3 regions of the Paenibacillus sp. FSL H3-0457 genome follow, and region 1 is predicted to be linked to each of the others. Evidence: riboswitches for the same ligand, from Rfam matches in the RefSeq annotation. Region 1 holds a riboswitch; each other region holds the start of a gene.
What was found. A riboswitch is a leader RNA that binds a small molecule or an ion and turns the genes downstream of it on or off. The one in region 1 is predicted to bind thiamine pyrophosphate.
Positions count from the first base shown of each region.

Region 2: it holds a riboswitch for thiamine pyrophosphate, as region 1 does, so the genes downstream of both, thiC (phosphomethylpyrimidine synthase ThiC) here and MHH25_RS04670 (ECF transporter S component) in region 1, are expected to answer to the same signal.
Region 3: it holds a riboswitch for thiamine pyrophosphate, as region 1 does, so the genes downstream of both, tenA (thiaminase II) here and MHH25_RS04670 (ECF transporter S component) in region 1, are expected to answer to the same signal.

Region 1 covers NZ_CP150283.1:1,019,472-1,029,793, reverse strand. Annotated here, with positions in the region: gene MHH25_RS04705 (methyl-accepting chemotaxis protein) at 1-266, opposite strand, end outside; gene MHH25_RS04700 (MetQ/NlpA family ABC transporter substrate-binding protein) at 603-1,442, opposite strand; gene MHH25_RS04695 (methionine ABC transporter permease) at 1,507-2,178, opposite strand; gene MHH25_RS04690 (methionine ABC transporter ATP-binding protein) at 2,175-2,984, opposite strand; gene MHH25_RS04685 (PQQ-binding-like beta-propeller repeat protein) at 3,116-5,419, opposite strand; gene MHH25_RS04680 (energy-coupling factor transporter transmembrane component T) at 5,521-6,315, opposite strand; gene MHH25_RS04675 (ABC transporter ATP-binding protein) at 6,290-7,861, opposite strand; gene MHH25_RS04670 (ECF transporter S component) at 7,862-8,455, opposite strand; TPP riboswitch at 8,691-8,801, opposite strand; gene MHH25_RS04665 (pectate lyase) at 8,845-9,513, opposite strand; gene MHH25_RS04660 (radical SAM/SPASM domain-containing protein) at 9,861-10,322, opposite strand, start outside.
Region 2 covers NZ_CP150283.1:750,968-761,289, forward strand. Annotated here, with positions in the region: gene queG (tRNA epoxyqueuosine(34) reductase QueG) at 1-950, shown strand, start outside; gene MHH25_RS03495 (HD domain-containing phosphohydrolase) at 966-1,997, shown strand; gene MHH25_RS03500 (YneF family protein) at 2,163-2,426, shown strand; gene folE (GTP cyclohydrolase I FolE) at 2,484-3,077, shown strand; gene MHH25_RS03510 (lipoate--protein ligase family protein) at 3,267-4,121, shown strand; gene MHH25_RS03515 (hypothetical protein) at 4,192-4,416, shown strand; gene MHH25_RS03520 (Fe-Mn family superoxide dismutase) at 4,564-5,844, opposite strand; gene MHH25_RS03525 (alpha/beta hydrolase) at 6,002-7,027, opposite strand; gene MHH25_RS03530 (IclR family transcriptional regulator) at 7,387-8,130, shown strand; TPP riboswitch at 8,279-8,392, shown strand; gene thiC (phosphomethylpyrimidine synthase ThiC) at 8,781-10,322, shown strand, end outside.
Region 3 covers NZ_CP150283.1:3,641,660-3,651,981, forward strand. Annotated here, with positions in the region: gene MHH25_RS16090 (endo-1,4-beta-xylanase) at 1-2,192, shown strand, start outside; TPP riboswitch at 2,399-2,496, shown strand; gene tenA (thiaminase II) at 2,610-3,272, shown strand; gene MHH25_RS16100 (spore coat protein) at 3,483-3,779, opposite strand; gene MHH25_RS16105 (hypothetical protein) at 3,791-3,991, opposite strand; gene MHH25_RS16110 (zinc-dependent alcohol dehydrogenase) at 4,023-5,159, opposite strand; gene MHH25_RS16115 (spore coat protein) at 5,156-5,542, opposite strand; gene MHH25_RS16120 (hypothetical protein) at 5,554-5,796, opposite strand; gene MHH25_RS16125 (hypothetical protein) at 5,985-6,269, shown strand; gene MHH25_RS16130 (L-dopachrome tautomerase-related protein) at 6,523-7,608, shown strand; gene MHH25_RS16135 (spore germination protein) at 7,953-9,413, shown strand; gene MHH25_RS16140 (GerAB/ArcD/ProY family transporter) at 9,410-10,322, shown strand, end outside.

The sequences.
Region 1 (10,322 bases):
TCCTCGGCGAGTGTATTCGCATAATATTCAATGTGGTCGCGCTTGGCATTAATCGAAAGATCGATGGTCGCACTGGCAAGGTTCACGTTTTCCATTGCACTATGTAGAATTTGCTTCTCAACTTCATTCTTCGCACTGTTATAAGACAAAACTCCAATACTAAACGATGGAATGGCCAAGAAAGCAATAAAAGACACCACCAGTTTCGTCTTAAAATTATTATGGATCTTGTTGAACCAATTCGATTTGCTATTTTTTCGGGACAAATTTCTCTACCTCTTCCAGATTAATTTAGTTTTACTTGGTCTAGCTCTCTTAGAGTACAGAACCCTCCTTCCTCAAGATATTAAAAATTAGGTCCTGCCTCTCGCAAAAGACAATTTTCGCACTAGAAATATTACTTAAATCTCTTAATTTATAATCCTAAAGAACTACTTTCAAACAAATTATACGAAAAAACTATTAAATAAAGTAACCCAGCGATATGACCAAATTGTTAAATTTTTAAATACTTGTTACAGTAACTTGCCGAATTCCATAAAAAAAGATCCAAGCGTTATCGCTCAGATCTCAAAAGCTGTTCACATAGGACTACGTATTCTCTATTTAAATGCCGGGATCGCGATATCTGCATATTTCTCTTCGAAGAAGGCTTTGACCTCTGGACCCGCCATGCGTTTGGCCAGCTTCTGGATCGCTTCGGAGTCCTTGTTATCCTCACGGGCAACCATGGTGATTGCAAAATGGGAATCATCCTTCTCGGTTAACAATGCATCCTTTTTCGGTGTAAGACCGAGCGGACTGGCATATGCCGGAGTCATGGCTACCAGATCAGCATCATCCATCATGCGAGCCAGCATCAACAAGTCCACTTCCTCAAACTTGAAGTTCTTTGTATTCTCGGTGATGTCTGCCTGTGTGGCGTTAAAACCTACGCCCTCTTTCAGCTTAATCAATCCGTTCTGCTCCAGCATCACAAGAGAGCGACCAATGTTGGAAGGATCGTTTGCAATTGCAATCGTTGCACCTTCTGGCAATTCCTCAATCGTTTTGTACTTTTTGGAGTAGCCGCCATAAATGGCATTATAGATAGGCTGTACAGCCACCAGATTGGCATTGTTCGCTTCATTATACTGGGTCATGTAAGGCACGTGTTGGAAGAAATTTGCATCCACTTCCTTGTTCGCCAGTGCCGTATTCGGCTGTACGTTATCTGATAACACAACAACTTCCAGGTTAACGCCATCTTCCTTCAATAGCGGTTTAACAATATCGAGCACATCTGTCATCGGTGGAATCAACGTGGCTACCTTCAGCGTAACTTCTTGTGCAACTTGTGTATCTTCTTTTGTTCCTTCAGCCGCAGGTGTTTCTTCTTTTTTGCCACAAGCAGCTACAACCAGCATTACTGCAAGCAACATAAGCATCATTTTCATTTTCATTTCATGTCTACCCCTCATCGTATAATCTGTATTGGTTATTCGTAATAATGCACGGTCCAACCGTTCAGGATCTGCGATCCAGCCAGTGGGACAGTCTGCTGCCTGTGAATTGGATCATCTGTACCAGGATAATCATAATGATGATCGTAAATACCATAATCTCCGTTTCGAAGCGCTGATAACCGTAGCGAATGGCGAAATCACCAACCCCGCCGCCACCTACAATGCCCATCACCGTCGAGTAGGAGATGAAGCTAATCGTAGCTGTCGTGAGTCCCAGTACAAGACCAGATCGTGCCTCCACGTACAAGAATTTCACCACAAGTTGCATCGTCGATGCCCCCATGGAAGCAGCCGCTTCAACCACTCCCCTCGGTACATCCAACAACGCTTGTTCCACCAGTCTGGCGTAGTAGGCAATTGCAATGACCGAGAGTGGCACGGTTGCCGCCAGCGTACCTATGGACGTTCCCACAACAATCCGTGTGAATGGAATCATGAATACAACCAGCAGTAAGAACGGAAACGAACGAACGATGTTAACGACACTGCCAAGTACAAAGGACAGCGTTTGATTCTGATACCGTTGTCCTCTCCGGAATAAGTACAGCAGTGTACCCAGAGGTAACCCGATCAGAACAGCTGCCGCAATGGAGATACCCACCATGACAAAAGTCTCTCCGATCGCCTGCCATATCTCATGCTGATATTTCAGCACAGACTCAGGTAACCTCATGACTTGTCCTCCTGTTCTGCCTTACGGAACAGAGACGAACCTGTCATCCCGTATTCGTCACCCGCAAGCAAGGAGGTCAGCAGATCAGGCTGCGGAGTAGGGATACTGCTCACTTCCGCTTTAGACAACGTACGAACGAGTCGCCCATCCTTCATGACGGATATCCTGTGACATAGTCTGCGAGCCACTTCCATCTCATGCGTTACTACAACAATGGTCACGCCCAGCGTTTCATTGATATGACGCAGCACATCCAGGATACCGTTCGTGGTCTGTGGATCAAGCGAAGAGGTCGGTTCATCACAGAGCAGCACATCCGGACGACTGGCCAGCGCTCGTGCAATCGCCACACGCTGCTTCTGTCCTCCGCTAAGCTGAGCAGGATATTGACCCGCCTTGTCTTCCAGTCCAACAAACTGCAGTACCTCAAGTCCACGTTCAACTCGCTGCGCACGGGGCATACCCGCAAGCTCCAATGGCATGCAGACATTGCCACTCACCGTTCGGTTACTGACAAGATTGAAGTGTTGAAAGATCATGCCAATGGATCTTCGTGCCTGACGCAGACTCTGTTCATTCATCTGGGGCAGGTGCTGCCCATTCACAACAACCTCACCATCATCCGGCTTTTCCAACCCGTTGAGCATCCGCAGAAGTGTGGATTTGCCTGCACCACTTGATCCAATGATGCCATGTATTTCTCCTTGTCCCACTTCGAGGGACACCGAGCTTAATGCTTCGAATCCCTGATCTGCACGGGAACCGCGCTCGTTATAACGTTTGCTTACACCATATAATGAGATCATGGAGAGTCCTCCCGTGAATGATCATGCATGGTTCTTCAAGAACACATGAAGAAAGCCCGCACAGCCGATAACCGGAGCGCGAGCAAGCCTGTTCATTTATAATAAATCAACATCCCTTACGAGACAAGCTTTTAAGGTGAGATTGCCTCCTGCAGGCGGCTGGCTTCATGTACACGAAAACGTCCGTTGGACGAACCCACATACACTTCATTACCGATCCGGTTAATCATTCCATTCTTCGCATCCCGGTCCCGGTGCTCCGGGTTTCCCATCACAACGTCATGTACACGACCTAACAGTGCTCCATTCTTTTTGTTCATTACGAGAAGATTTTCGTCCATGGGCAACAGCAACTGATCATCAATGACCAGATAACTTCCCTGATTCGTCGGATGCCTTAGTGTTGCAATCGTATCTTTGGCATTCCAACGCGTCTCCCCCGTTTTATAATCCACAGCCGCTGGATAACCGTTCTTAATCACATACAACTGATCCTCTTCCACCAGTCCTCGTTCAATCTTGCCCTTGATCGTCCAGCGTGTTTTGCCTGTCTTGGCATCATACAGGGTGGTTGTAAAATCTTCATATTCGCCGTAATGATCGCCGTTTTTGTTCTCACGGATCAACAACATGCCATCATCCAGCGCCTCAAATCTCTGTCCTACCAGAACAGGGAATTGGGCAAGCTTTTTCCCCGTGTTCAGATCAAGCAGAAGCCACTGATTATCTAACGATAGCCATCTTTCAGCATTCGTGGTTGCAAAGGGATCCATACGTTCGATTCCATCAAAATATGGATCATTCACAAATTGTTCTATGGTAGATCGTTTAGCTTTCAAGCTCCATACGGTTCGGCCCGATTGCGGATCGGCTGCAACTAGCTTATTCTTTTCCCAATACAACACATAGGGGTCATCTGCACTCTTGTTCAATAATTCATAACCCTTAGCCAGTTTTCGCGTCCACAATGTTTTTCCGTTTGCACTGTCCAGAACCGTTAACCAACTGTTGCTTGAGCTCTCAACAACCGGGTTATCTACAACCACAACGTTCTTCGCAGCGGTGATGCCATTTAGTTTAAAATTTTGCTTAGGAGTGTACGTCCACATGACCTTTCCGTTCTTCAAGTTCAGATGACGAATACGATCCACGTATTTTTTCTTATCAGGGTCATAATCGGTGTAGATTGTAACGTATTTGCGCTCTGCATCCACCACTGCCTGCTGTCTTCCAAAACCCCCGTTGATCTCCCATAATTGCTGGCCGGAATGTCGGTCAAGGGCATATATAGAACCTTCGTAGTAACCCCCGCTGAATCCACCGTCATCCCCTTTCATCAGAAGCACATCATCCGTGGCTGCTTGTAAAAAAGTGTAGTTAATATCCCCCTGGTTGGTCCATACCGGTTTCCAAGGGATTGTCGTTGGCAGTGTTGTGCCATAGATTTTTGTTGTGAACCCATATTCATCCGCCCGACTGATGTTCCAATCGGAAACAACAGCATTTCGATTATCCTGTGCTAAATTCCAGCGTGTTCTGGCCAGTCTGCCATTCTTGTTTAATGTGACCAGAAATTGCGCATCTTCCCGCTCATATCTCCAGGTCTGTCCAATACTCATTGAATAACCCGTGAAATTTAGATTGCTTGAACTCTCTTTCCAATCCGGCTCGCCTAACCACCCAGCCACTTGTTTGGAGGTGGTTGCCTTGTTCAGCTTAATATCTGTCAGATGGCGTATAACCGAAGTTGGCAGCGATGCCTCCTGATTGAACCAGCCATCAGCCACATTCATCCGCTGTTCTATAGCCTGTGCCTTGATCCAGAAGAGTCCTGGCCGATACGTGGAGGATTCTTTATTCCAGACTCGTGGAGCAATGGATACCCCATACCAGCCTTTCCACTTTGCAACAATAACAGCCTTATCTGTTAGCACTTTCTCAAAAGACCAGGTTGTAGAACTATCTGGTGCCAGATACAGCTTGCTGCCTGATTGGAGTGTGAAGCTTTGGGGAGCTGTTTCCGTCATACTTCTGCTCTCCTTCAGTGCATACCAACTTGGCAGCCAAAAGTTTCCATGATCGGTTGACTTAAGCTGCACCCACTCACCTCGAACCGAGGCCAACGTATACTTTTCGTTTTTTGTTGTATAGTATTCAATCCCCAGCTTGTCAGCAGCCACACTGCCGTCCCTTCTGTTTTTGAACAGAGGGATGTCATTAATAAGCGTAACGGTGTCTCCTTGTTTGTAAGCTAACTTTGCAGTTAAGACTTGGGAACTTTCCCCCAATGCTTGTGGCGTTGTAGCCAAAGCTTGTCCTTCAAGGGCGACCATTTTGGAATCCAGCAGCATCCAGCCCGTCAACAGCACAGCTGATAATCCAGTCATGGTAATCCATTTGTACCCCGTTCTCTGCCAGTCAGGACCCGTCTTCACTCTCGTTCATCCCCATTCATTAGAAGTTATTTCCAATAGAGACGCAGTAAAAAGGAAAAGGTTACCGTTTACCTCAATATATTTCTATCTATCTGCCCGTATTACCTTACATCCACCATCGTAGCATGATAAGGAAAGGTAACCCCGATGTAATAAGCAGCCGTTAAGGTGAGCATATAATAAAATACAAACCACAGATCAGCTCGCGAATAGCCAATCTGAATGTAATACGTGCGGCTCGCGCCATCTGTGAACCCTTTCGCTTCCATTGCTACCGCCATTCGCTGTGCACGGCGAATGCTCTGTGCCAGCAGCGGAATAGCGTAACGCTTGAGTGTACCATACACATTCCAGCGAGAGCCGCGTTGCTGTGTTCCACGAATACGAATCGCATAACGGAGCGTCTGGAATTCATCCAGCAAAATGGGGATCATGCGCATCGCGGCCAAAAAGCTATAGGCATATTTTGCGGGAAGCCGCCACTGCTGCATCAGGGAATAAAACAGTCTCACAGGCTTGGTCGTAAGACCAAAAAGTAACCCAGCCGCGGCCATAGTCAGCGAGCGAAAACCCAAGTGCAGACCGCGATAGAAACTCTCTTCGGTTATGTGGATCAGTCCCCACTTATACCATGTGGTCTCGCCCTTACCAAACATCATCATGCCTGTAGACGTGGAGATAAACACCAGAATGAATGGTGATGCGTACAGCATCAATCTGTACCACGGATGACCTGCCCAGCACAGTAACAGCATCATCGCCAACGCAACGTTGGCCATTACATTCAGATTGTGAATGAGGATAACGATGACAAACATCATCGTCAGAATGATCATCTTTAATCCCGGATTGACGTTATGAAGCCAGGTTTCACGGTGAGGAAACGACAGTTGCATCAGATAACCTCCCCTCATCTACCGTCCAGATTCGGGTGCAATATCTTTTTACAATTTCACGATCATGGGTAACCATGACAATAGCTGTTCCCTCTCTCCGCAATTGCTCCAGCTGTGCTAACATGGCAAACGTATTGCGGGCATCCTGTCCAAAAGTAGGTTCATCCAACAGCAGTATTCGCTGCTCTCTCACCAGTGCAGAGGCAACGCTCAAGCGTCGTTTCTGCCCCATCGATAATTGGTAGGGATGGCGCTCTGAGAGGTCTATTAGCCCAAATTGATTCAACATATGATCAGTCCTGACAAGTCTTTCTTCCGTTGTCAGCCTGCCCCCCAGCAATGAGAATTCCACTTCTTCCGCGACCGTGTTGGTCACAAATTGAAACTCCGGGTTCTGAAATACAAACGCAATTCGATCTGCAAGCTGCTCCGTTTTGCCAGAAGGCTGACCTTCCACCTCATAATGACCTGTTGTTTTCAGGATATTCATCAGAGATAACAACAATGAACTCTTGCCAGCTCCATTAGCTCCGACAATACCAATACAGTCTCCATGCCATACCTTGGCCTGCTCCACCTGAATGAAAGGTGTTTTCCCACGCCATCCAGTGAACTGCTGCAAGTCCAGTGCAGGCAGATAGGCGGGAGATACAGGCGAAAAGGATGAGTCGTGAGATATGGGGGATATACCCGGTGTATCGGATAAGTCAGACGATCGCTGTGTTTCCAAACTTGAGATGCCGTGATCCACACAAACTTGAAGCTCTCCAGAAGTACTTCCCTCTTCTTCCTTAGCTGCCCGCTCTTGCTCCTCCCATATGCCTGGATACCAGATCCCATATGCCTTCAGCTTGCCCCGTTCATGCGTAAATACCTGCTGTGCTGGCCCATCTGCCACAATCTTTCCTTCAGGTGATACCACAATGATGCGGTCGACCATATCCACAATCTTGTTTATTTTGTGTTCAACGATGATGATTGTTTTGTCACTAGCGATCCGTCTGACGGTATCCCACACCTGGGAAGTCCCCTCATCATCCAGCAGTGCAGTGGGTTCATCCAAAAACAATACCTCCGGGTCCATGGCAAGCATCGAAGCAATCGCAAGACGCTGCTTCATCCCCTGAGACATGGACTGGATCAATACACGATTCTGTTCAAAGGATAACCCCACTTGTTTCAGATAATATTCAATCAGAGCAGGCATCTCTTCACGCGGAATATTTCGGTTTTCCAGAACAAATGCGATCTCTTCATCCGTAAAGGACATACAGAACTGGGTATCCGGATCTTGAAAGACCACTCCTGCTTTGGCGGGAACCTGAATATCATCACATTTCATCGGAATCTCAACCGAACGTGGAATTAAACCGCTCAAAATTTGCAATAACGTCGATTTACCGGAGCCACTTGGGCCAAGCAACAGCACTTTCTCTCCTTGACGCACAGAAAGAGACAAGCCTTGAAATACCAAGGCTTTCTCTCCCGGGAACTTGCATCTTAGATTTGTCACACTTACCGCTTGCGAACTCCCTTCCCCGTTCATCTAATCCAGCGCCTCATAATCTTGTTTGGATACCGGCCTGAGCGAACGTGTTACACCGGTGAGTTCCAATGCTTTGGCAAGATAATAAGCGAACACTCCAGCAATCAGAATACTTCCAATGAAGCGGAACCCGATAAATAACGTATAATTCCACGTCGAGAGTGAATCAATATACCCGTACTGGTAATCCAGCAAAAGCGAAGCCGCTGCAGCTCCTATGGCTGCAAGACAGGTAACAAACAGATTCGTTTTGCGATAGAAAAATGCTGCGAAGAATATCTCAGCTCCCAATCCTTGCAACAGGCCATACACCAGTGTGGACATGCCCCATTCACTACCCAAGAAAGCACTTACCGTTGAAGCCGCAACTTCGGCAAGAATAGCCACGCCTGGTTTACGAATGATAACAAAAGCAAACGTGCCCGCCATAAACCACATGCCGTAGATCATCTGCTCCGCATGAACGCCAAATGGTTTCATCAAGTCATATGTAGGTCCCCATATCTTGTAAATCACCCCAAACACTACTGCGATCACGATGGTTACCAGAATATCCGTTAGTTTCAATCGCTTGTTGCCTGCTGTTGTTGCCATGTTCTCTACGCCCTTCCTTTGTTCCCTGTGGGGGTTATCAAAATAAACGAAAAAGCCTCCCCGATTCCGGGCAGGCCTTACGTACAGTGTACAATCCTCACAATGATGTATTGGATGGATGTCGAAAATACGGAATATCAACCAGCACCCCTCCTTCATGGCAGATACACCACCACAGTTCAAGTTCAAAGAGGTCTGTTGTTCATCCACGTTCATTCCCACAATTCACCCTTACATATCGCAAATCCATGTTCTCTACGCTGGCATTACCCAGATCAGATGTACGGTCAGCGGCACAAGGCCACTCTCTCAGCCCAACTTCATTGAGCTCCCGGTTCACTTATTTCATTGCTTCTAATGTACATCAGATGGGTATTTGTGGCAATCCTTTAATATTGCGTGTTCCCAGACTGGCTCGTTTTCCCCGAAGCAAACCCCTTGAACAACGTTGGTACTTTGGAATAACGGGTATTCGTAATTTTCCCTTGTGATGTGCTGCTGTCTGTACGCATAATCGAATCTTTTACATTGGAAATGTTGGAGTTATCCAGCGTCATGTTAACTGCAAAGGAAGTTCCACCATTTTGGCGAACCAGTTTGCCAATATCATCTGCACGGAAATTTTTGATGTTAATTGTTCCAGCTGCATTCATCTGGAACACTTTATCATAAGCCTTATACGCTGCCCCACCGGTAATGTTAACCGTTCCGGCAGACTTCAATGTCAGTGCATCCTCGCCCACGTCCTGCCAGACCACATTCGATATATTACAGTTGCCATAACAGTGAACACCATCAGCAGCTGGTGATCCAATGTTTACGTTTTTGAGCGTGGCCCCTGCCTCCAGACGGAAGACTGGCTTCTGATTTTCTGCTTGAGATCCGTCGCCAAGTGTGGAAGGATTAGCTACAAATGTTTTGCCTTGACCATCATAGGTCGTGCCCTTTGGAACAATAATAGTTGAATTTACAACCGTAGGCGCAGCCGCAGCCGGAACTGCACCAAATATAGAAGCAACCAAACCAGCGGACAGTAACAACGTCAACATTTTTTTCATAACTTTATTCCTCCCTTATTCTCTCGTTTTTTGGTAATGTACAGCCTGGGCTTGTACTGGAAGTTCGCCAGAGGTGCACCTCTGTCCGACCAACAACCTAATCCTACCAAATAAGGAAGGTAACTAGAATAATCATTAGATCAGATATATCATGACATCGTACAATCCCTGTCATATCGGCATTTTTTGCATGCTAGGTCTCTCAAGCAATATGCTGATATCAACCTCTGGTATGCTCATTTGTAACGTATGTACCCCTCACTTAATCCCCAATAACAAAGAAAGACCACTACATTTGTCTCCAAATGTGTGATCTTGAATGTCTTCTGGCTTGCTGATATAAAATATCAGGCTCCAAATCTCTGACGATAACCGCACTTTCTACACAACTCTTCTACAGCTTCGCGTTTGGAGAAGCCATATACCAGATTGTTCGCTCGCTCACCCTCAATAATCTCCGAGAATGACTTCTCGTGCACATTACCCAGGTTAATCACACCCTCGCCATCGAGACAGCATGGAACCACCGTTCCATCTACAAGCACAGCTGCCTGACCGCGAAGTGCATGGCAGAAGCCTTTGCCGTCATCTTCAGGTGCATCCAGACTCGGCCACTGGAACTCATGGTCCTGATTCAGGTATACATTCGGGGCAATTTTGACCCCGCTGCCTGGAACTACTTTTTCCTCAATGCGGAAATCCAGATTGAACTCACGTTCCAATACTTCAAGGGTCTCCCGATTTCGATTCATCTGAGCATTTGTGAAGTTATCCTGTGTCAGATTCCACAACCGAAATGAGATGATGAC
Region 2 (10,322 bases), 270 kb from region 1:
CGATTCAACGCAACGCCGTTATTGCCCTGGGCAATTTCAAAGACAAAAGTGCTGTACCGAAACTTACAGAAGTACTAAAACGTGATCCGCGCCCCGAGTTGCGGGGAACCGCAGCCTGGGCGTTAAGCAGAATTGGAGGAGAAGACGCCATGAGAGCAATTGGGGAAGCTGCCGCTAACGAACAAGATGGGAACGTACTAAGCATGCTGCAGAAGGCCGAGGAGCGACTGAGTTCGTCCGAGACCTTACCCAAACAGCCACAGGCTGGACAAGTGAGTGAGAAGCAGTCAGAGGAACAGAACAACGAGAACAATTCCTTACGTGCGTTACAACAGGATTTGAAAATGGAAGCTGGGATTGAACCGGGTAGTGAGCAGTCTGCACAGCCTGCCAAACCGGAAGCCGTAGCGTGGAAACCTTCAGCCGTTACGGGTCTTCATGGCAAGCCCGTATACTACGATGAGGTACTGACACCGATTGGTACTCTTACGTTATGCGCGACGGATGAAGGACTGTGTCACATCGATTTTGGCGCCTTTCACGTACGCGAAGCTCATCTGCAACAATGGGCCCGCATCTGGATTGGCGAGTATCGATATGAGAAGAATGAAGAGAAGCTCAGCGAAGCTGCAAAGCAGTTAAAGGAGTATTTTGCAGGGGAAAGAAAAACGTTCGACTTGCAGCTTGATCGGCTTGGAACACCATTCCAGCTACAAGTATGGCAAGTTCTGTCCGATATATCTTATGGAGAGGCCTCATCACACCAACAGGTTGCGGAAATCATCGGCAGACCCAAGGCTGTTCGTGCAGTTCTGGACGCCATTAGCAAGAATCCGATTCCGATTATTATTCCCTGTCACCGTATCAGTGGTAAAGACGGTACCCTGGTGGGTTATGTAGGCGGTCTGCAAACCAAGGAGCAATTGCTCGCATTGGAGCAGCTATCGTAAGAGCGGGGGACGTTCATGAAGTATGTAAACGTGGAGAGCGTGGAAGCGGGGGAGCTTCTGGGCAAGACGGTATATTCCAGTAACGGCACGGTATTGCTGTCTGCCGGAGTCCAGCTCACCGTATACATGGTCAATACGCTGAAGCGTATTGGCGTGACCATGTTATACATCCAGGATGAAGCGTATAAAGATGTGGATGCAGAAGACATTCTGGATGAAACCACGAAACGGGCAATAATTAACGAAATGAGTGTCACACTCGAATCCATTCGATCCGGGAAAGACTGGAGTCCGAAAAAAGTTGCCCTCAGTATAGAGAAGTTGCTGAATGATGTACTGAACGGGCGTGAAATGCTTGTGCAGCTCACCGATATTCGTACCAAAGACAATGCACAGTATGTTCATGCGATGAATGTATGTTTGTTGTCTTCGGTCATCGGACTGAATATGGGACTCAATTATAATCAACTGAAGGACCTTGCTGTGGGGGCATTATTGCATGATATTGGCAAAGTGGGGGAACCTCCTGGCAGTGGTTCTGCTGCAAATTCTTCGCTGCATCATACATGGCGTGGATTCGAAGTGATTAAGAACAAACGGGAGTTCAGTCTGTTGGTCGCCCATACAGCCCTGCAACATCATGAGCATGTAGATGGTACAGGCATGCCGAGAGGGATCAAGGGAAGTGACATTCATCTGTTTGCGAGAATCGTTAGTGTGGCTAATATCTATGATAATCTCATTAATGGTTTATCCAAGGACAGTTTGATGCCACATGAGGCCTGTGAAGAGATGATGGCGTTGTCTGGTACAAAGCTGGATCGGGACATTCTGATTGAGTTCAACAAGAGTGTATCCGTGTATCCCAATGGTACAGCGGTACGACTGTCCACCAAAGAGACTGGAGTCATTGTGCGTCAACATCGGGGATTGCCCGGCAGACCTGTGATCAGGGTGGCACGCGGAAGTACGCGTTATTCTCTGGATGTGGTTGAAATCGATCTGGCTCAGCATACAACCGTTTTCATTGAAGCTGTCATGACGTAGCTTGTGTGCGGTTAAACTGGAAAATCCGTTTGCTCAAGGCGTGCGGAAATGCTATGATACTTTCAGGAAATCCGCTCTGTGTCAGGTTTGCAACATGTGTGTCGAACATCATGAAGTGACACGGATTATCAGGCTTTTTAGAATGCATACAGAGGTGTCTAAGAGATGGATATTGTTATACCGATTATTACATTGATTGTTGGTCTGGTCGGGGGATTTTTCATCGGGGTGTTCTACTTGCGTAAACAACTTGAGAAAATGCAAAGCAATCCGGACATGCTTCAGAAAATGGCGAAGCAAATGGGCTACAACCTGAATGGCAAGCAAATGCAGCGTGCCCAGCAGATGATGAAGAATCAGCAGCCAGGAGCGAAAATGCCTCAGCCGCAACAGCATCCTGCGCGTAAAAGTTCGGGCCGCCGAAAATAATAGCAGTGAAGTGAATAACTGCTTACCTTATTGTGGTTCGAAAGGAGGCGTTTGGCAGTGGCTGGCGTTAAAGATTATTTGAATTCAAAAGTATCCGACAATCGGGAGAAGATCGAGTATCATGTAGAGCAGATCCTGAAATTGATCGGAGAAGATAGTACACGTGAAGGGCTGCTTGAAACGCCTGCACGTGTGACCCGAATGTATGAAGAAATTTTTGGCGGATATGAAGTAGACCCGCGCGATGTGCTCGGTGTCACGTTTGACGAGAATCATGAAGAACTGGTTATCGTCAAGGATATTGTCTACTACAGTCAGTGTGAGCACCACATGGCGCCGTTCTTCGGCAAGGTACACATTGGGTATGTACCAAGTGGCAAGATCGTTGGTCTGAGCAAAATGGCTCGTCTGGTCGAAGCAGTAACACGTCGCCTTCAAGTGCAGGAACGTATTACTTCACAGATCGCTGACATTCTGACAGAGGCCGTTGAACCTCATGGTGTTATGGTCGTTGTGGAAGGCGAGCACTTGTGCATGTGTTCCCGCGGCGTGAAGAAACCTGGAAGCAAGACGGTTACGTCTGCTGTACGTGGTTCTTTCCGTGAGAATCCGGCACAACGTGCGGAGTTCTTGTCTTTGATGAAAGATTAAGATCAGGTATGTCCACTCGCTGGACAAGCCTGATGAGTAAGTTCCTTTGGTTTTGGAAGCAGCAGTTTCTAAGCCATAGGATGTGATATAAATAAGCCGTGTTCCCTGGGAACCGGCTTATTTATATATGCGTTGTCATTCCTATATACTGGATACATATGAATTCGTTAAGCCGGAGGTAATGGAACGATGAGTGTACCTTCCCATTCAGATCAACCGGTTCAGCCGGAAAAGGGACTACAGGCAGATCAGCAGGCTTCAATGCGTCTGCAAATCTGGGAGACACCACTCATGCGACAAGGTAGCAGTGTACTCGAAGCTTTTGCTTGGGAAGAAGTTATGTGCAGGCGGGTTGGGGCAGGGCATCTACCAGTTGCACATATATGGAGACACCCAGATGCCTTTGTAGCGGGTCTGCGTGACCGCAGGTTGCCACAGGCTGTAGAAGCGATGGAACAGATTAGAAGCCAAGGGACAGCGGTCTGTGTTCGGCCTTCCGGTGGAGCGGCAGTACCCTTGAACCCAGGGGTAGTTAATGTGTCGCTGATTCTGCCTAATCCCGGACATGCCATCAATATTCATGATGATTTCCGGGAAATGGCTTCGATTATTGCCGAGTCGCTAACGCCGTGGTCGAATCAGGCGCAAACTGGCGAGGTTCAAGGTGCTTTTTGCCCGGGAGATTATGATGTCAGTGTAGGTGGATTGAAATTCTGTGGTATTGCCCAGCGCAGGCAGGCAAAGGCGTATATCATTACGGCTTTTATCATCGTGGACGGTCAGGGTGATCAATTGGCAGCAGATGTGCGACAATTCTATCAGCATGCAGCAGGCGGGGCGAGTGAAGGATATCCCGATGTTCAGCCTGGCACGATGGCAAGTCTGAAAGAATTGGCAGGTGTACCTTCGGCTGCGGCATATACTGCGGCTTTGGTTCGGACACTGCGAGATCGCTATCCACTTGCGGAGACCAGCAGGGTGCTTAGCGTTGGCTCTGAAGAAGTACGCCTGACAGCTGAGCAGATGAAGCTGCGATACGATTAACACTTTTTACTAGGGCTTGGAATTGGTTAATAGAGATGATATGATGTGATTTCGGAAGGAGAGTGTTAGGATGGACACATTGAGATATACGTATTTATATGAGGTTGTATCAACAGGCGAAAAATCCGAGTTCAGCCAAATGGCAACAAGCAAGGAAGAGGCTGCTGCACTGATCGTTGCACGTATAGCCGATCTGGAGTTTACAGATGAGTCTGATATCAAGCTGGGCGATCTGATCTCCATTAGCAAACAGGTTGGCGACAACTATGTGGCGTGCGAGGGCTGTGCTTCTTAAGTGAACATTTAGAAATAGGAAGTCTCTCAAAATACAAGCAAGTCTCTTTTTACCGGAGGCTTGCTTTTTTGTCTACACCAAAAGAGATATCTTTCAGTCATTCGGCTGGAGATATCTCTTTTTTCTCTAATCCATCTAACCCCAAGCTTAATAAGGCGGCCACAACAACTTGCGTGCCGTTTCGTAACGCTCGGCAACAGCGGGCCAGTAGACAACGTTCCACCAATCCTCGATATACTTTTTGCGTTCATTCTGATGTTTCAGATAGTAGGCATGTTCCCACACATCCAGTGGCAGGAGCGGTACGATATCGGACTGGGACAGGTTCTGGTGTTTTTCCGCCTGCAAAATCTCCAAACGATGTGCTCTCGGGCTCCAGACAAGCATCGCCCAGCCACTGCCTTCCACCTTGTTCGCGGCTTCTGTGAATTGATTCTTAAACGCTTCATAACTTCCGAAATCCCGCTTGATCTGCTCTGCCAGCATACCGGAAGGTTTGCCGCCACCAGCAGGATTCATAATTGTCCAGAAGATCGTATGCAGGTAGTGGCCTGCCCCGTTGAAGGCAAGTTCACGTTCCCAATGTTTGATGAGTTCAAAGTTATTCTTTTTTCGCGATTCCGCCAGCTTTTTCTCTGCTACATTTAGTCCGTCCACATAAGATTGATGGTGTTTGTCATGATGGATACGCATCGTCAGCTCATCAATATGTGGCTCCAGCGCATTGTACGCATAGGGGAGAGGCGGCAGTGTGTGTCCTCCGATGGGAACCGGCTTCTCTTTTACGGGAGGTGCTGTAGAGCTGGGTGTGGCTTGTGTTGTTCCCGTAGAAGGCGGTTGAATGGTTGCGGATTGAATCTGAGCTGAAGCGGCAGGTGCATTTACATTCCCCTCTGGAGAAGTTGGAGCTTCTGAAGCTTGGCGATGGATGCTTCCTGACTCTGACGTATGCAACGCATTTTCCAGAAAAAGTGATGGCTCCGAATCCGTTTCGCGCAAGATGCCAGGTTGGCCAAGCGTATCCAATACGCCCAGAAAATACTCCGACTCGCGGATAAAATGCAGAATGAGTACTTTGGCAAGCGGAACAGCTTGCACAGCAGCACTTTGTTCCAGAAGAACATACAGCTGTTTGATGAACTCTCTCGATTGCTGCCGAGCTGCCAACACAAGTTGATCGATACAACGAACGATGTAGGGAGCAGGCGGATGGGTTCCAGGCAATAGTTGTTTTAAAAGCTGATTGGCTACTCGCTCACTGTTTGCAAAGGTAACCTCCCATTCCTCCAGTAGCTTGACGTAGGGGGGCTCCAGATCAGGAACCAGGGCACGAATGACGAGTGTATGTTCTTTCTCCTGCTCTTTCCAGAAACGGATTTCCTCCAATGTCCGCAGAGGCAGCAGGTGACCATATCCATACCAGTTCATCTATGTTGAACCTCCTTCAGATGAAATTCATTGCATGCAGACTGTCTGTTCATGCGTCCCAAGAGTATATTCCGATAGCCTGTTGTCCTATGAGTGCAAAAAAAAGAGCCCCTGAGGGCTCTGGAATCAACGAAAAATTCGGATGATTGAAATTTGGTTACTCTCCATTATTCGTGTTCTGCACATCGTCACTGCTTGTCTTCGTTACATGACTCAGGAAAGTTGAGACACGGCGCAGATATTCCTTCGGATGCTCCCGGAAGATCAACTCATGATGCGCATCCTGGACAATCCATACATCCGAGTACGGATTGGTCTGGTTGGCAGCGAGCTGCTCCGCAATTGGATAAGGCGCCTTCTCGTCCTCTGTACCATGGATGAAGAAAATCGGGAACGGATAATCTTCCTTTTTCACTTCCTGGTATGGAATCTGTTGCAGTCCGGTACCATTCAGAACAGGGAACAACAGCTTCATAATCTCGAGTGTAGGCTGACGCGGGAGATCGATCTGGTTATGAATGTTGTGGTACAGCGTATCCGGCTCAAGCAGGAACGCACTGTCCAGAATCATCGCATCGACTTCCTTCGTAATAAGTCCGGTTTGTAACGCTGTACCGGCACCCATCGAGAAACCCCAGACAACCAGTTCCTGTGCACCTCGCTGCTTGGCGAACTGGATGGCACCCAGCAATTGCTGTGACTCAGCTTTGCCACCTGTGGCTACAGCTTTGTTCACCTGTGAGGCGAAGCCATAATCGAACATGACCACGTTGAAACCGAGTTGATGGGCATAGTGGGCCAGGTCATACATAGGTACCCATGTTTCTTCACGATTGGCACCATAGCCGTGACTGAAAATAATCGTTTTGCTTGCAGCATTGTCAGCAGGTATATACCATCCCTGCATCGTCCGGCTGCCATCTGCTGCCGGGAACGTGATGTCTTCGTACTTCATGTTCTTGGCCTGCATTGGATTGGAGAAGACCGGCGCTACAGTAGGATTGGATAATACCCATGCGATGTAACCATGCAGTGCAATAAAACAAAACAGTAGAAAAAATACAACGGAGAGCAGCAACGCTACGATAATATGTTTGAACCGAATCAGCCTCGGTGATAGGGAAGAGGGCAGATCGGACACTTTTGTTTGCAGCGGGGCTTCGCTCTGGGATGTTGGATACATGAATGCCCCTCCTTTGAAGTTCAGTTGAAGATAACAACGACATGAAAAGAGAATTGCGTCGATTTCAGAGCCTGCTTCAGAGCGATATCTTAATGTAATATATCTTTATCGTATGTTCCCGTATAGTCAAAGTCAATTGATTGAGGGCATTTGTTACGCAATTGTTATATAGTTCTTAAGATATATGGGTAACATTACCTTAGTGTGTAAATTACAGGGGATTAAGTCTTATAAAAAGGAAAAATTTACACGTTGGTCTATTTTGATTTTGGCTCTTTTTGGTTTACAGATGAGACCGTTTCTCATATAATTTATGTAACCAAGTTTCATGTGATGAAACATGAGGAGGGCATTATGCCATGGAAGATCGCAAGTTAACCGTCCGGGCTGTGGAACGGGCGCTGGATATATTATTATGTTTTACCACACGCAGTGATCTGGGACTCACCGAAATTGCCAGCCAGATCGGCCTGCACAAAAGTACAGTCCACCGTTTGATGGCTACGCTGGAGGATCGAGGGTTCGTGATCCGCGATGCAGCAACAGAGAAGTACCGACTTGGCATCCGAATCTGGGAGCTGTCAGCTCATATGTCCCGCAGTGATGATCCCGCTATACTGCTGTTACCTGCGATGGAGCGACTGAGAGATCGATTGGGAGAGACCGTGAGTCTGTACCTGCGTGATGGAAGTGAACGGATTCGGATTCAGGCTGTACAAAGTGATCAGGCGATCCGCCGAGTCGCTCCCGTTGGTGTTAGACTCCCGCTGTCTGTGGGGGCTTCCAGCAAAGTTTTGATGGCGTTTGCCACGGACGAGGATCGTGAAGAACTGATGAACGGGCCGGAATGGCCGGTGTTTATTGATCCGGCGGTGTACTTGGCGCAAATGGGAGATATCCGGGATAACGGATATGCGACGAGTTATGAGGAACGTGAGCCGGGAGCTGCCGCGGTATCTGTACCGATTATGGATCGCAGAGGCAATATCGCAGCTGCCCTCTCGGTCTCGGGACCTGTCAGTCGACTTTCGCAGGAGACATTGCATGAATACGCACCTGTGTTGAAGGATGCTGCTACGCAAATGGGGCTCATGTTATCCTGATGTTGATGTAAGTTTTTTCTCCAATTGAGTTGGTGTTCTGGAATATAAAGGTTGTTTTTATGTTCCGGTTGCGCTACTCTGTAATGGACGGCCCAACGGGGCCAGCTTCATTGAATATGAACGGCGGCCTATGTAAGCCGCAACTTATTAACGTTACTGGGGGAGTCCGAATTGTCCGGACTGAGACGGAATCGCATGAGATTCCGGACCCTTTGCACCTGATCTGGATCATACCAGCGTAGGGAAGTAATCGGCGATATGACCACAACCACCACATGATGTGACCCTTGTAGGGCTCCGTTAAGGAGCTGCATGAAGGTGCATTATTGGTGATGGACATAAAAGTCGGTTCCTTCGGGGACCGGCTTTTTTATATACAGGGAACGGGCGATATAGCGCGGATTTTATGGGCTTCTTTTTCGATAACCTGCGGAAGTGGGCTTGGATGAATAGAGAACGCACCATAGATCATCCAAGATCTGTGGCAGCCTCCGTCTGTTGTTAACTGTACATGAAAAGTGTCTTCCCTGGTCTGGTGTAGGATCGCTCTTTCTTCTCTGCATTGCGCATGATTTGGAACAGGTACGTAACCAAGCTAATGATGATACCAACCAAACAAGCGACGAACACTGAGGAGGAGACAAGCGAACATGAGTACAGGAAATCAAACGGGACAACAAGCGACGGAGCGGGGACATAACGATCAGCAGGTGGAAAAAGAAACAGGAGCGGCCGGACGGGTTCAGCCCTTTCCCGGTAGCCGCAAAGTCTACATTCAGGGCTCACGGCCGGACATTGCTGTACCGGAGCGTGAGATAGCCCTTCATGACACGAATACTCCCCAAGGGGTGGAGCATAACGAACCGCTGCGTGTCTACGATACGAGCGGCCCCATGACCGATCCCGCATTTCATGCGGATATCCGCGCAGGTCTGCCAGCCCTGCGCACCCGCTGGATCACAGAGCGTGGCGATGTTGAAGCTTATCAGGGCCGTACAGTTAAACCGGAGGATAACGGACTAAAGCCCGGAGGGAAGAGAGCCGGCGCTGAAGAGTACCCCGGATTACGTGGCAAACCGCTGCGGGCACAGCCAGGACGCTGTGTGACTCAGATGCATTATGCGAGGCAGGGAGTCATTACGGCAGAGATGGAGTTCGCCGCTATTCGTGAAGGCGTGGAGCCGGAATTTGTGAGACAGGAGCTGGCGAGTGGACGGGCCATTCTGCCATCCAACATCAATCACCCGGAGAGTGAGCCGATGTTGATCGGTCGTCATTTTCACGTGAAGATCAATGCCAACATAGGTAACTCTGCTGTATCTTCTTCCATTGAGGAAGAGGTGGAGAAGATGACCTGGGCGGTACGATGGGGATCGGATACGGTGATGGATCTGTCCACAGGCAAAAACATTCATACCACCCGGGAATGGATTATCCGCAATTCACCTGTGCCGATTGGTACGGTGCCACTGTATCAGGCGCTGGAGAAGGTGAATGGCGAAGCGGAAGCGCTGACCTGGGAGTTGTACCGTGACACACTCATTGAGCAGGCAGAGCAGGGCGTGGACTACTTTACGATTCATGCAGGTGTACTGCTGCGTTATATCCCCATGACCGCCAAGCGAATGACAGGTATTGTGTCTAGGGGTGGTTCCATTATGGCAGCATGGTGCCTTGCGCATCATCAGGAGAATTTTTTGTACACCCATTTTGAAGAAATCTGCGAGATTATGAAAAGGTATGATGTGGCGTTCTCACTGGGAGATGGACTTCGTCCAGGCAGTATCTACGATGCGAATGACGAAGCTCAGATGGCGGAACTGGCCACGCTTGGGGAACTGACGCAGATTGCATGGAAGCATGATGTGCAGGTGATGATCGAAGGCCCGGGTCATGTGCCGATGCATAAGATCAAGGAGAATGTGGACTTGCAGATGGAGATATGTAAAGAGGCACCGTTCTATACGCTGGGGCCGCTGACGACCGACATTGCCCCGGGTTACGATCACATCACATCCGCCATTGGTGCGGCCATGATTGGCTGGTTCGGCACGTCCATGCTCTGTTATGTTACGCCAAAAGAACATTTGGGCCTGCCCAACAAGGATGATGTGCGGGAAGGGGTCATCGCCTACAAGATCGCAGCTCATGCCGCCGATCTGGCGAAAGGCCATCCACGTGCCCAGCGCCGC
Region 3 (10,322 bases), 2.6 Mb from region 1:
ATCCCACTGAATTGAATTTGTTCATCGAAACACCCTACATCTCTGAAGATAGCGTAGATACGTTATCGTTCTATGTGGATGATGTATCATTTACTCTGGCCGAGCAACTGGAGATTGAAGAAGGGATTCTGTCTCTGAAAGACCTGTATCAAGATGATTTCCCCATTGGTGCAGCGGTGTATCGCTGGCAGTTGGAAGGCGCATATGGACAACTGCTCACAAAGCACTTTAACAGCTTGACCGCAACCTACGAGATGAAACCGAAGTACATGTCTCCTTCCGAAGGTGTTTATGAGTTCGAGGCAGCCGATCAATATGTTCAGTTCGCCGAGGAGCATGGTATGGGCGTACGCGCACATGCGTTGTTGTGGCATATTGATGCAGCAGAGTGGATGTTCAAGGATCCTCAGGGTAACCCTGCGAGTCGAGAATTACTACTTGCCCGGATTCAGGATTACGTTGAAACCGTCATGACCCGATACAAAGGTAAGATCTATGCCTGGGATGTGGTAAACGAGGCGATTGCGGATAGCAATGGTGATGCCAACGGTTTACGTAAAAGTCCCTTTTATGAACTAATTGGTCCGGATTATATTGAGAAAACCTATGAATTCGCTCGTGCAGCCGATCCGAATGCCAAATTATATTACAACGAATACTTCACGGAAATCTCTGAGAAAAGAGAGCATATGTATCAGTTGGTCAAACGACTGAAAGAGAAAGGGCTCATCGATGGTGTGGGTTTGCAATCCCACTATAACCTGGAATCCCCGCCCATCAAGGAAATTGAAAAAACGATCAGCATGTTCGCCGAACTTGGATTGGATATTCAGATCACGGAACTGGATGTGGATAGCGGAATTCCATTTGGTGAAGAGATGTCCGATGAAGTTGCAGTAAAGCAGGCGTATCGATATAAGGAACTGTTGGATTTGTACAAAAAACACAAAGACCACATTTCTTCAGTTACCTTATGGGGACTCCAAGATGAGAAGTCTTACAACAACCAGGCTATGCTGTTTGATTCAGCCCTGAAGGCCAAAAAGGCATACTGGGGACTCGTGGATGAATCCAGTTTGCCTGTGTTGACGCAGAGAGCCGTCTCACTTTCGGGTAAACCGGATATCAAAAAACAGACACAAGATCCGCTCTGGAACAAAGCGGTGTCTACTCCACTGAAGGGTGACTCTTCGGGATCAGCCAGTTTCCGCACTTTATGGGATCATAGTAACCTGTATATCCTCGTGGATGTACAGGATGCAAAGGCAGATGTGAATGACAGAGTAGATATCTTTGTTGATCTCAATAATGGCAAGACCACTTCATATGAAGCAGATGACCGACACGTAATCATTAAGCGGTCGGGCAAAGCTGAGGGTGTGGAGCAGCGTTCATATCGTGTACGCGAGACAAAAGCCGGATATCAGGTTGAATTGTCCATTCCGTGGGGTGGTATCCAAGTCGGATCAGAATATGAAGCCGGATTGGATATCCGTGTGACTGATGGCGGTTCAAGTGGGACACAACCTTATAATCCACTGTACTGGAATGATAGAACACAATCTCAGGAACAGGATACAAGCAAATACGGCGTGATTCAACTCGCCCCTATGCCCAAATCTGCACAAGCTGTGCAAGGGATTGTTCAGATTGATGGGAAGAAAGACACATCATGGAATAAGGCTGCACCATTTGAAGTAAAACGGTTGAACCAGAGCGAAGGTGCAGAGGCAGTGGCTCGCGCAATGTGGTCAGGTGAGTATCTATACCTGCTGATCGACGTCACTGATCCAAACATCATTACAGATAGTATCAACCCATGGGATCAGGATTCGGTTGAGATTTTCCTGGACGAGAATCACCAGCGCACACCGTATTTTCAATATGATGATGCCCAGTTCAGAATCAGTGCAGACAATGTGGGAACCTTTGCAGGGGGTGCCTCACCTGGACGCCTTGTAAGTGCTGTGAAGAAAACAAATAAAGGATATCTCGTAGAAGCCAGAATTCATTTACAATCATTGACGCCCAAAGCAGGAAATGTTCTCGGTTTCGAGCTCCAAATTAACGACAACCAGGGCGGAGGTAAGCAGAGCGTAGCCAAGTGGAATGATACGACCAATGAGAGCTGGAGAAATACTTCCCAGTACGGAATACTCACTTTTGTCGGAAAGAACAAACTCGGGCATTAAACCATCGGCAGTAGTTGCAAGAATAGAAACCATCATAACAGTGGCTGAAACTCAACCATTGTTGTGATGGTTTTCATCGTTTACATACGTCACCAAAGGTGATGAGGGGCGATACAATCTTCCTTGACTATATTTAACAGCCCTTGATATACTAAATGGATGTTATTTTATCTTTTATGGGAATAGGAAAGTAATCAACTACATACAACCGTTTGCGAGGGAGCCTTAACCGGCTGAGAGGGTGTTAAACCGACCTTACCTGATTTGGATAATGCCAACGTAGGGATGCAACGATGAAACACTGTACTTGGGTAGCTCATGCGAACCCCCTTGTTTTAGTGTATTTGTCTGCGAAACATCCATAGGATGTTTCGTTTTTTTGTTTTTAAATACGTACATTATGAATTGGAGGAACACATGTTGACTATTTCAGAGAGACTATATCAGGCAGCACAGCCTGTGTGGAAGGAATGTCTTGAGCATCCCTTTGTTAAAGGAATCGGAGATGGTTCCTTAACGGTTGAACAATTTCGTTATTATTTGCTGCAAGACTACTTGTACCTGTTCGATTATGCCCGCGTATTTGCACTAGGTATTGTCAAGTCGCACGACCCCAAATTGATGCAGTTTTTTAGTGAAAACGTAGATAACATCCTGAATGGTGAAATGAAAATTCATCGTTCTTATATGGAGCGATTAGGAATTACAGAGGATCATGTTTTCCAGGTAAAACCTGCCCTGAAAAATGCAGCCTATACTAACTATATGCTCTCTGTTTCCCATGCGGGTGGCATAGCAGAAGTACTTGTATCCATTCTGGCCTGCTCATGGAGCTATGCAGAGATTGGTCAAGTCCTTGCCCAAAAGCCAGGTGCAGCTGAGCATCCTTTTTACGGAGAGTGGATCACAGGATATGCTTCCTCTGAATACAACAGCAACAATCAATCCCTAGTGACGTTAACTGATAAGCTATTAGAAGGCTGTAGCGAGGGAACGTACCAACGGATGGAGGATATTTTCGTGATGTGCAGTCGCTTTGAGCTTGATTTTTGGGAAATGTCATGGAAGCTGGAGCCTTAAGTTCACTGTAGTCAATTAAAGTAGAGAGCAGCGGCCATAAACAGTCTCAGGATAGAAATAAGTAGAATACGTAAAGGAACGCTTGCAATAAGCGTGTTTCGTGACGATGCCAAAAAAAGGGCGGATAGTATCCGCCTTTTTTCATTGTTGAAATTCTTGACACAGGGACATTTTGTTCTCTGAAGTCTCTGGCTAAAATCAAAAAGGGTGTCAGGACGGAATGTTCATAGCAGTCTGAATGTTTTTCAGATCGAGCTGAATTTGCTCTGCAATATGGTAAGGGTGGTATAAACCATGCTGCACCATGTAATTTGATATCTTTTCATGAGAATCTATGGCTTCATCGAGCTGTTTCATCAAAATTTGTTTGATTTCGGGGGTGGCACATTCGGTCACAGCCATGGCGTAGTTTCTGACACCGCTCTTGGCGTTCATCAAAAAATCCATTGCGATCACGTCATCGGTCAGCGTATTAAGACCAGTCATGTGTTCTAATATTGGGTTCATTTTTTTATCTCCTATACAGTCGCTTTAGACAGCACTCCACCGAGCTCCTGAAGCTGCTGTTGTGATAAGATCGCATCTTGTTGCAAAATTTGCTTGAGCTCCGGGTCGGTTACCAGAGCTTGCATGGTCTTGGATTTAGTCATACAAACCGTCTTGAACGCAGCTATTTCATGTACCTCGAGCATCTCATGCAAAGCGTATGTGGAATCCATTCAGATTGTCCTCCCATGTATCTATTCATATTTAAGGCTTTAAGATGACTTTAATGCAATCGTCCGTTTTTGTATCGAACACTTCATAGCCCCGTTTGGCCTCGCTGAGCGGAATGACGTGCGTAACAATGTCGCCAGGGTCCACTTTGCCAGACGTAACCAACTCGTACATGTATGGCATGTAGTGAATGACCGGAGCTTGTCCGGAACGGATATTCACGTTTCGCTGCATGATATCACCGAGCGGGAATCCGTTATAACGTCCGCCGTATACCCCAGTGACTTGAATGGTGCCACCTTTGCGAACAGCCTGAGATGCAATGATAAATGCGCTCATGGTGCCGCCTTGCAGTTTCATACCGCTGGCTAGAAATTCAAGATCGCTCATCTTGCCGTCCATTCCTACCGCATCAATGACAACATCGGCGCCGCCTTTGGTCATTTCCTTGAGAGTGTTCCCAATATTCTTATCCTGTTCGAAGTTTACTATTTCCACATTGTTTGTTCGCTTCGCATGCTTTAAGCGGTAATCGACATAGTCGACGGCTATGACCCGCTTAGCTCCTTTCAGCCAGCAGAACTTCTGGGCTAGGAGTCCGACCGGGCCGCAGCCGAGCACAATGACCGTATCTCCATTTTTAACGCCGGCGTTATCTACGCTCCAGAATGCCGTCGTCATGGCATCGGCGATCAAGCTTAGCTTTTCGTCCGGTTGTTCGCAGTTTTCAGGGATCTTAAAGTGGGTAAAATTAGCAAATGGGACCCGTAAATACTCCGCTTGCCCGCCGGGATATCCGCCGGTCGTTCCGGAGTAGCCGAAATATGCGCCCATATCCCCGTGTTCGTTGGAATTGTCACATTGGCTTTCCAGCTGATTTTTGCAAAAAAAGCATTCTCCGCATGCGATGTTAAACGGGATGATTACGCGGTCGCCTTTTTTTACCTTGGTCACGCCAGGGCCCACTTCTTCTACGATCCCCATCGGCTCATGTCCGATGACATAGTTTTCCTGAAGGTTAGGGATCATCCCGTGAATAAGATGAAGGTCAGAACCGCAAATCGCGGTACTGGTGATCTTTACGATCATATCGTCCGGTTTCACAATCTTCGCATCCGGCACCTCTTTGACCACGACATTTTTAACCCCTTGATACGTTACCGCCTTCATGCTTTATGTCCTCCAATATGTTCATCTGGGGTCCGATCAAACATCCCTTTACGTGACGTATCACCCGGGAACAGATTCATCTGCCCGATCATCACCGTATTTTTCGCCGAAAGCTGATCGAGTTGGTACTGTTCGTTCAGCTCATAAGGATGAAACCATTTTTTGCGAATCATGAGCTCCGAAATTTCTTGGTGCATTGAAATTCCCTGCTTCAGATGAGTATGCAACAGGGCTCTTACATCCGGTGAAGCCGTTTCCGTCAGGGCGATGGACAAATTACGTACACCCTCCTTGGCACGAAGAAGGAAGTCCATGGCAAAAGTCATATCTGCCATTTCCGGCATATTCAATGAATTAATCGGATCTAAATAATCGGTATTCATCTGAGTTCCCCTTAATGTGTTATAGGTGTCGGATTATTCGGAACGGGTGCTTGAAAAGGAGCTCTTGCGTAGATTGCTTGCAGCTCAGCAATCTGTTGTATGGATTGAATTACGTCTTTCTGCATTAATGCTTTTAGCTCTTGGTCAAAGACCAGGCCTTGCATAAGTTTCGACTTAGCGATGCAGAGCGTTTTGAAGTTTAACGCTTCATGCAGTTCCATCGATTCGTGCGGCGCTAGCGTTGGATTAGCCATTCAGAAATGATCCCCTCCTTTTTCATCAAGATTAGATTTTCCAATGCATCGGATCTTATACTAATATGGATCACCGGAGAGGTAAGATCCGAATATTCCCATACAGTCGCAGGGATATAAACAAAATCTCAATCCCATACTTATTTCTGTTTAAATGAATGATCTTACTCATGGAAGGAGGAGTCACGGTGCCCAATAAAAACAAAATTGATCTAGCAACCGAAAACGCAAGAAAACCAGCAGAAGATGCACTTAACTCGAGTGGTAGTAATACGCTGGAGCAGCATGCATCTAACGCGGTTTCTAAGGTGCAGACGGCTTTAAATCAGGCAATAAGCTCGTTAAGTGAATCTAATGCGGCAACAAATTCACAAGCGTTGGAGATTGCCAGGCAGCAATTGACCCGAGCAGAGGAATTTTTAGATCAAGCGATAACTTCAGCCAATGCATTAGGTTTACCGGACCAACAATAAAACGGTTTTGGTACTGATAAGCTTGGCAAAGTTTTGCGTTGACGATCGGAAGAAGCATTTTTCCTAGAGCACATATAGTTAACGTCAACATGCTTCGGCTTACGCCGAAGTTTTTTTGTATTTTTAAATGTATCGGACAATTTCAAAATCGAGGTTAAAAAAGAATGATTAAGGGCCAGGCATTAGAAAAAGTCTTGAACATAATTATAGGTAATATCTATTCAACTATGTTGAGGAGGACATCATACAGCCTATGTTACCTATGGAAGAATATTTTGGTAAGTTAGAACTCGTTCATTCCTTTTACGGGGCTATGCCTACAGGCGTTAGTGTATCCGAAACCGGGCGTACCTTTATTTGCTTTCCAAAATGGGGAGATGACGTTAGATTTACGGTAGCGGAAATTGTTGATGGTCAGATGCAACCTTATCCTAATGAAGAAACGAATTTGATCAACCCATTGAATATCGTTATGTCCTTCATTAGTGTCCAGAGTGTTGTTGCAGATGGAAGGGGAACCCTGTGGGTACTGGACACGGCTGCACCAAATTTTTCAGAGCCTATTAAAGGAGGGGCAAAATTAGTCGCGGTAGATTTAGAAACAAATACAATTAGAAAAGTATATACATTTGCAGATGATGTAGTCTTGCCGACAACGTATCTAAATGATGTCCGATTTGACTTTCGTGTAGGAAAAGCAGGTTACGCATATATAACGGATTCTTCTTCCAATGGTCCAGGCGCTATTATCGTCGTAAATTTAGAAAACGGAAATGCGTATAGACGGTTGCATGGAGCAAGCTCGACCTCACCCGATCCGTATTTTGTGCCGAAAGTGGAAGGTAAAATTTTGATGAATCGAAACGCGGATGGTTCGACATCTCCGTTTCGATTGGCCTCTGATGGTATAGCGATTTCCCCTGATGGAAAAATGTTATTCTATTGTCCATTAACCAGTCGCCAGTTATTCTCTATCTCAACAGAATCGTTAAGAGACAGAACGATACCGGATTTTAAGTTAAGTGATCTTGTGCAGTATTGGGGAGAGAAGGGTGCATCTGATGGGATGATCACAGACGCTAAAGGAAACGTTTATGCTGGAGATTACGAAAACGATAGTATTCGAAAGATATTGCCAAATGGAATCATGGAAACCATCGCCCATGATCCCCGAATTTTATGGCCGGATACTTTTTCTATTGGTCCGGATCAATACTTATATGTAATTGTGAACCAATTACATAGGCAGGCCAGATTTCATTACGGAAAAGACCTGCGACAAAAACCCTATAGTCTACTACGCATGAACATTGATGAATTACCTGCTCCTACCTTTTGATACATCCCACTTTTCAAAGCAGATTTTAATAGCAGATTATTCAGTTCATTTTGCGGGACCGTAGGCCCTTTATCTAAGGGCAATATAGTAATTCTAATGAACTTAAGATAGGGACAGGTATCAGTTGATGCCTGTCTTTTTGTTTTTTGTCGCCCAAGAGGAAAGCCGGAGACAGATACAAAGGGTAGGGTACCATAATACACTCATTCGATTAAGATTAATCTGGTAGCATGTTGTTCCCGATATTGCTGTTAAACTACAAATTGCCGGTCGTATGATTTTTCGATTACAGGACAAGATATTAACCTTATCACCATTTTATTACTTTGATAAAGGAGACGACCATGGTTGAAAAACACGAGCCTCAAATGAAAAATCATCAAAAGTCTACATGGCTTGATGATTTAAAACAGATATTAAACCATATGGAAGATGCCGAAATCATTGAGCACAAAATAGGTACGAGTGCTTCAGTCCATCTTTTATTTATAAAAACATTAATAGATCAAGAGCGTTTAAACGAGGCGATTATTCAGCCACTTCATCAATCAGGCGGAAATTCGCTTCCTTCATGCATAATCAATTCTGATGTTTCAGAAGTTATATCGATCGAAGATGCTGGGCAAAAAATAATGCAAGGATATATTCTTCTATACGATTCAGTCAACGATCAATGGCTAGGCATACAGTTGGAAAATCCTCTTGGCCGGGCAATTGAACCTTCCCAAACGGAAACGGTTATATATGGAGCGAAAGATAGCTTCAGCGAACAAATCGATAATAACATTACAATGTTGCGCAGACGTTTGCCTATAACGACATTAAAAACGGAAAGCTTCACTATAGGATCACTGAGTAAAACAAAAGTTGTGTTAATGTACATAGACGGAATAATTAATCCGGAATTTGTTTCCCTTGCAAGAGAGAAAATTGAAAGTGTGGATTTCGATCAGTTTTTAGACTCCGCACAGCTTGCAGCTTTTATTGAAGATCATAACCATACGGTCTTTCCCCAGTTTCTACAAACGGATCGGCCGGATGCCTGCGCCTTCGCCTTAGGTGAGGGTAAGCTGACTTTATTAGTCTCCAATTCACCGTTTGCTTTAATTTGTCCCATTACATTATTCCATCTATTCCAATCGCCAGAAGACTACTTCCTTCGTTGGCCGGTAGCCAGTTTTTTACGTTTAATGAGGTATGGAAGTTTTATTATTTCTTTGACGATGATTCCTTTTTATGTTGCGTTAACGACATTTCATTACCAAATGGTTCCGCTGCCGATTCTCTTCGTATTATTGGAATCGAGAAGCAAATTGCCCTTTACTCCGTTTGTGGAAGGAATTTTCATGATCGTAACGCTGGAAATCATCAAAGAAGCAAGTTTGCGAATGCCGACCAAAACCAGTCAAACTCTAGGGGTTATCGGTGGTATTGTCATTGGACAAGCGGCTGTAGAGGCAGGCTTTGCAAGTAAAGTATTAATTGTTTTGATGGGTATATCCGCTATTGCTTTCTTTTTAGTTCCCAATTATCAAATGACAAAATCCATGGTTCTGTTGCAATTGCTTCTTCTTATCCTTGCATCGTTTCTTGGGCTGCCAGGAATCGTGGTCGGGATAATCGGCATTCTTGCGCATCTCCATGCATTAACGTCATTAGGTCAACCTTATTTAGCGCCGCTTTCACCTTTTTATGGGAAGGATTGGATTGACCTCTTTATTCGCGGGCCTTTGATTTGGATGAAAACGCGTCCGCATAATCTAAAACCACTACAGAAATGGCGACAGGAGAAGATGAAGAAATGAAGACTTTATCCCTATTCAATCAAACTTCCACCCTTGGCGGCATCCATTTCCTTTTATTAGTTAATCGAACGCAAATGCATTATTTTATTTTAATCATGCCGGTTTATTTGGTTCATTCCTATATGGTTTGGGGAATTGTCGCCTTGGGGCTACTGTCCCAACTTAATTTGATGATGCTATCCAAATGGTTTACTTCCAGTTATGCATCGAAAGGCTATCAAGGATTTGTACAGCTTTTTGGGAAACGGGCGGTTCAAGTTTTCGCAATACTTGGTTTTGTAATAATACTGTTAAAAATTTCAATCATCACACTGGGTTACGTTGAAATGCTCCATAATTTTATATATCCATCAATGAATAAAAAGTGGCTGATCCTAGTTATTCTTTCGATCAGTTTATTTGTGGCTTCACATGGCATGGAAAAAACATTGCGTTTTGTCGTTATCGCCTTTCTTTGCGGGGCGTGGATCTTAATCATGTTTATTCCCTTTTTCTTTCCAACGATTGCAAATTACCGCGATTTGTATCCTCTAATCCCCACCGAATGGTCAGGACATTCATGGCAGGGCTTGTTGTTTATTTGGTCGGCATTTTCCGGTCCAGTATATTTGGCCTTTATGGTTCCATGGTTAAGCTCCAATAAAAAAATATCAAAATATCTTGTCATTGGAAACATGCTGACGATTATGGAATATTCATTATTGTTCATTGCTTCGGTATTGTTTTACGGTTCAAACTTTTTAAGCAAGATCAACTTTCCGGTAGTATATATGGGAAGTTACATTCAAATGAGTGGTTTAGAACGAATCGATTACATCCTTATCTCTTTCCATATGTTTAATTATGTATTTGACATTTCAATTCTTTTGTTGTGTTTATATGGAGCTGGAAGAGTCTTTATGAAAAAAA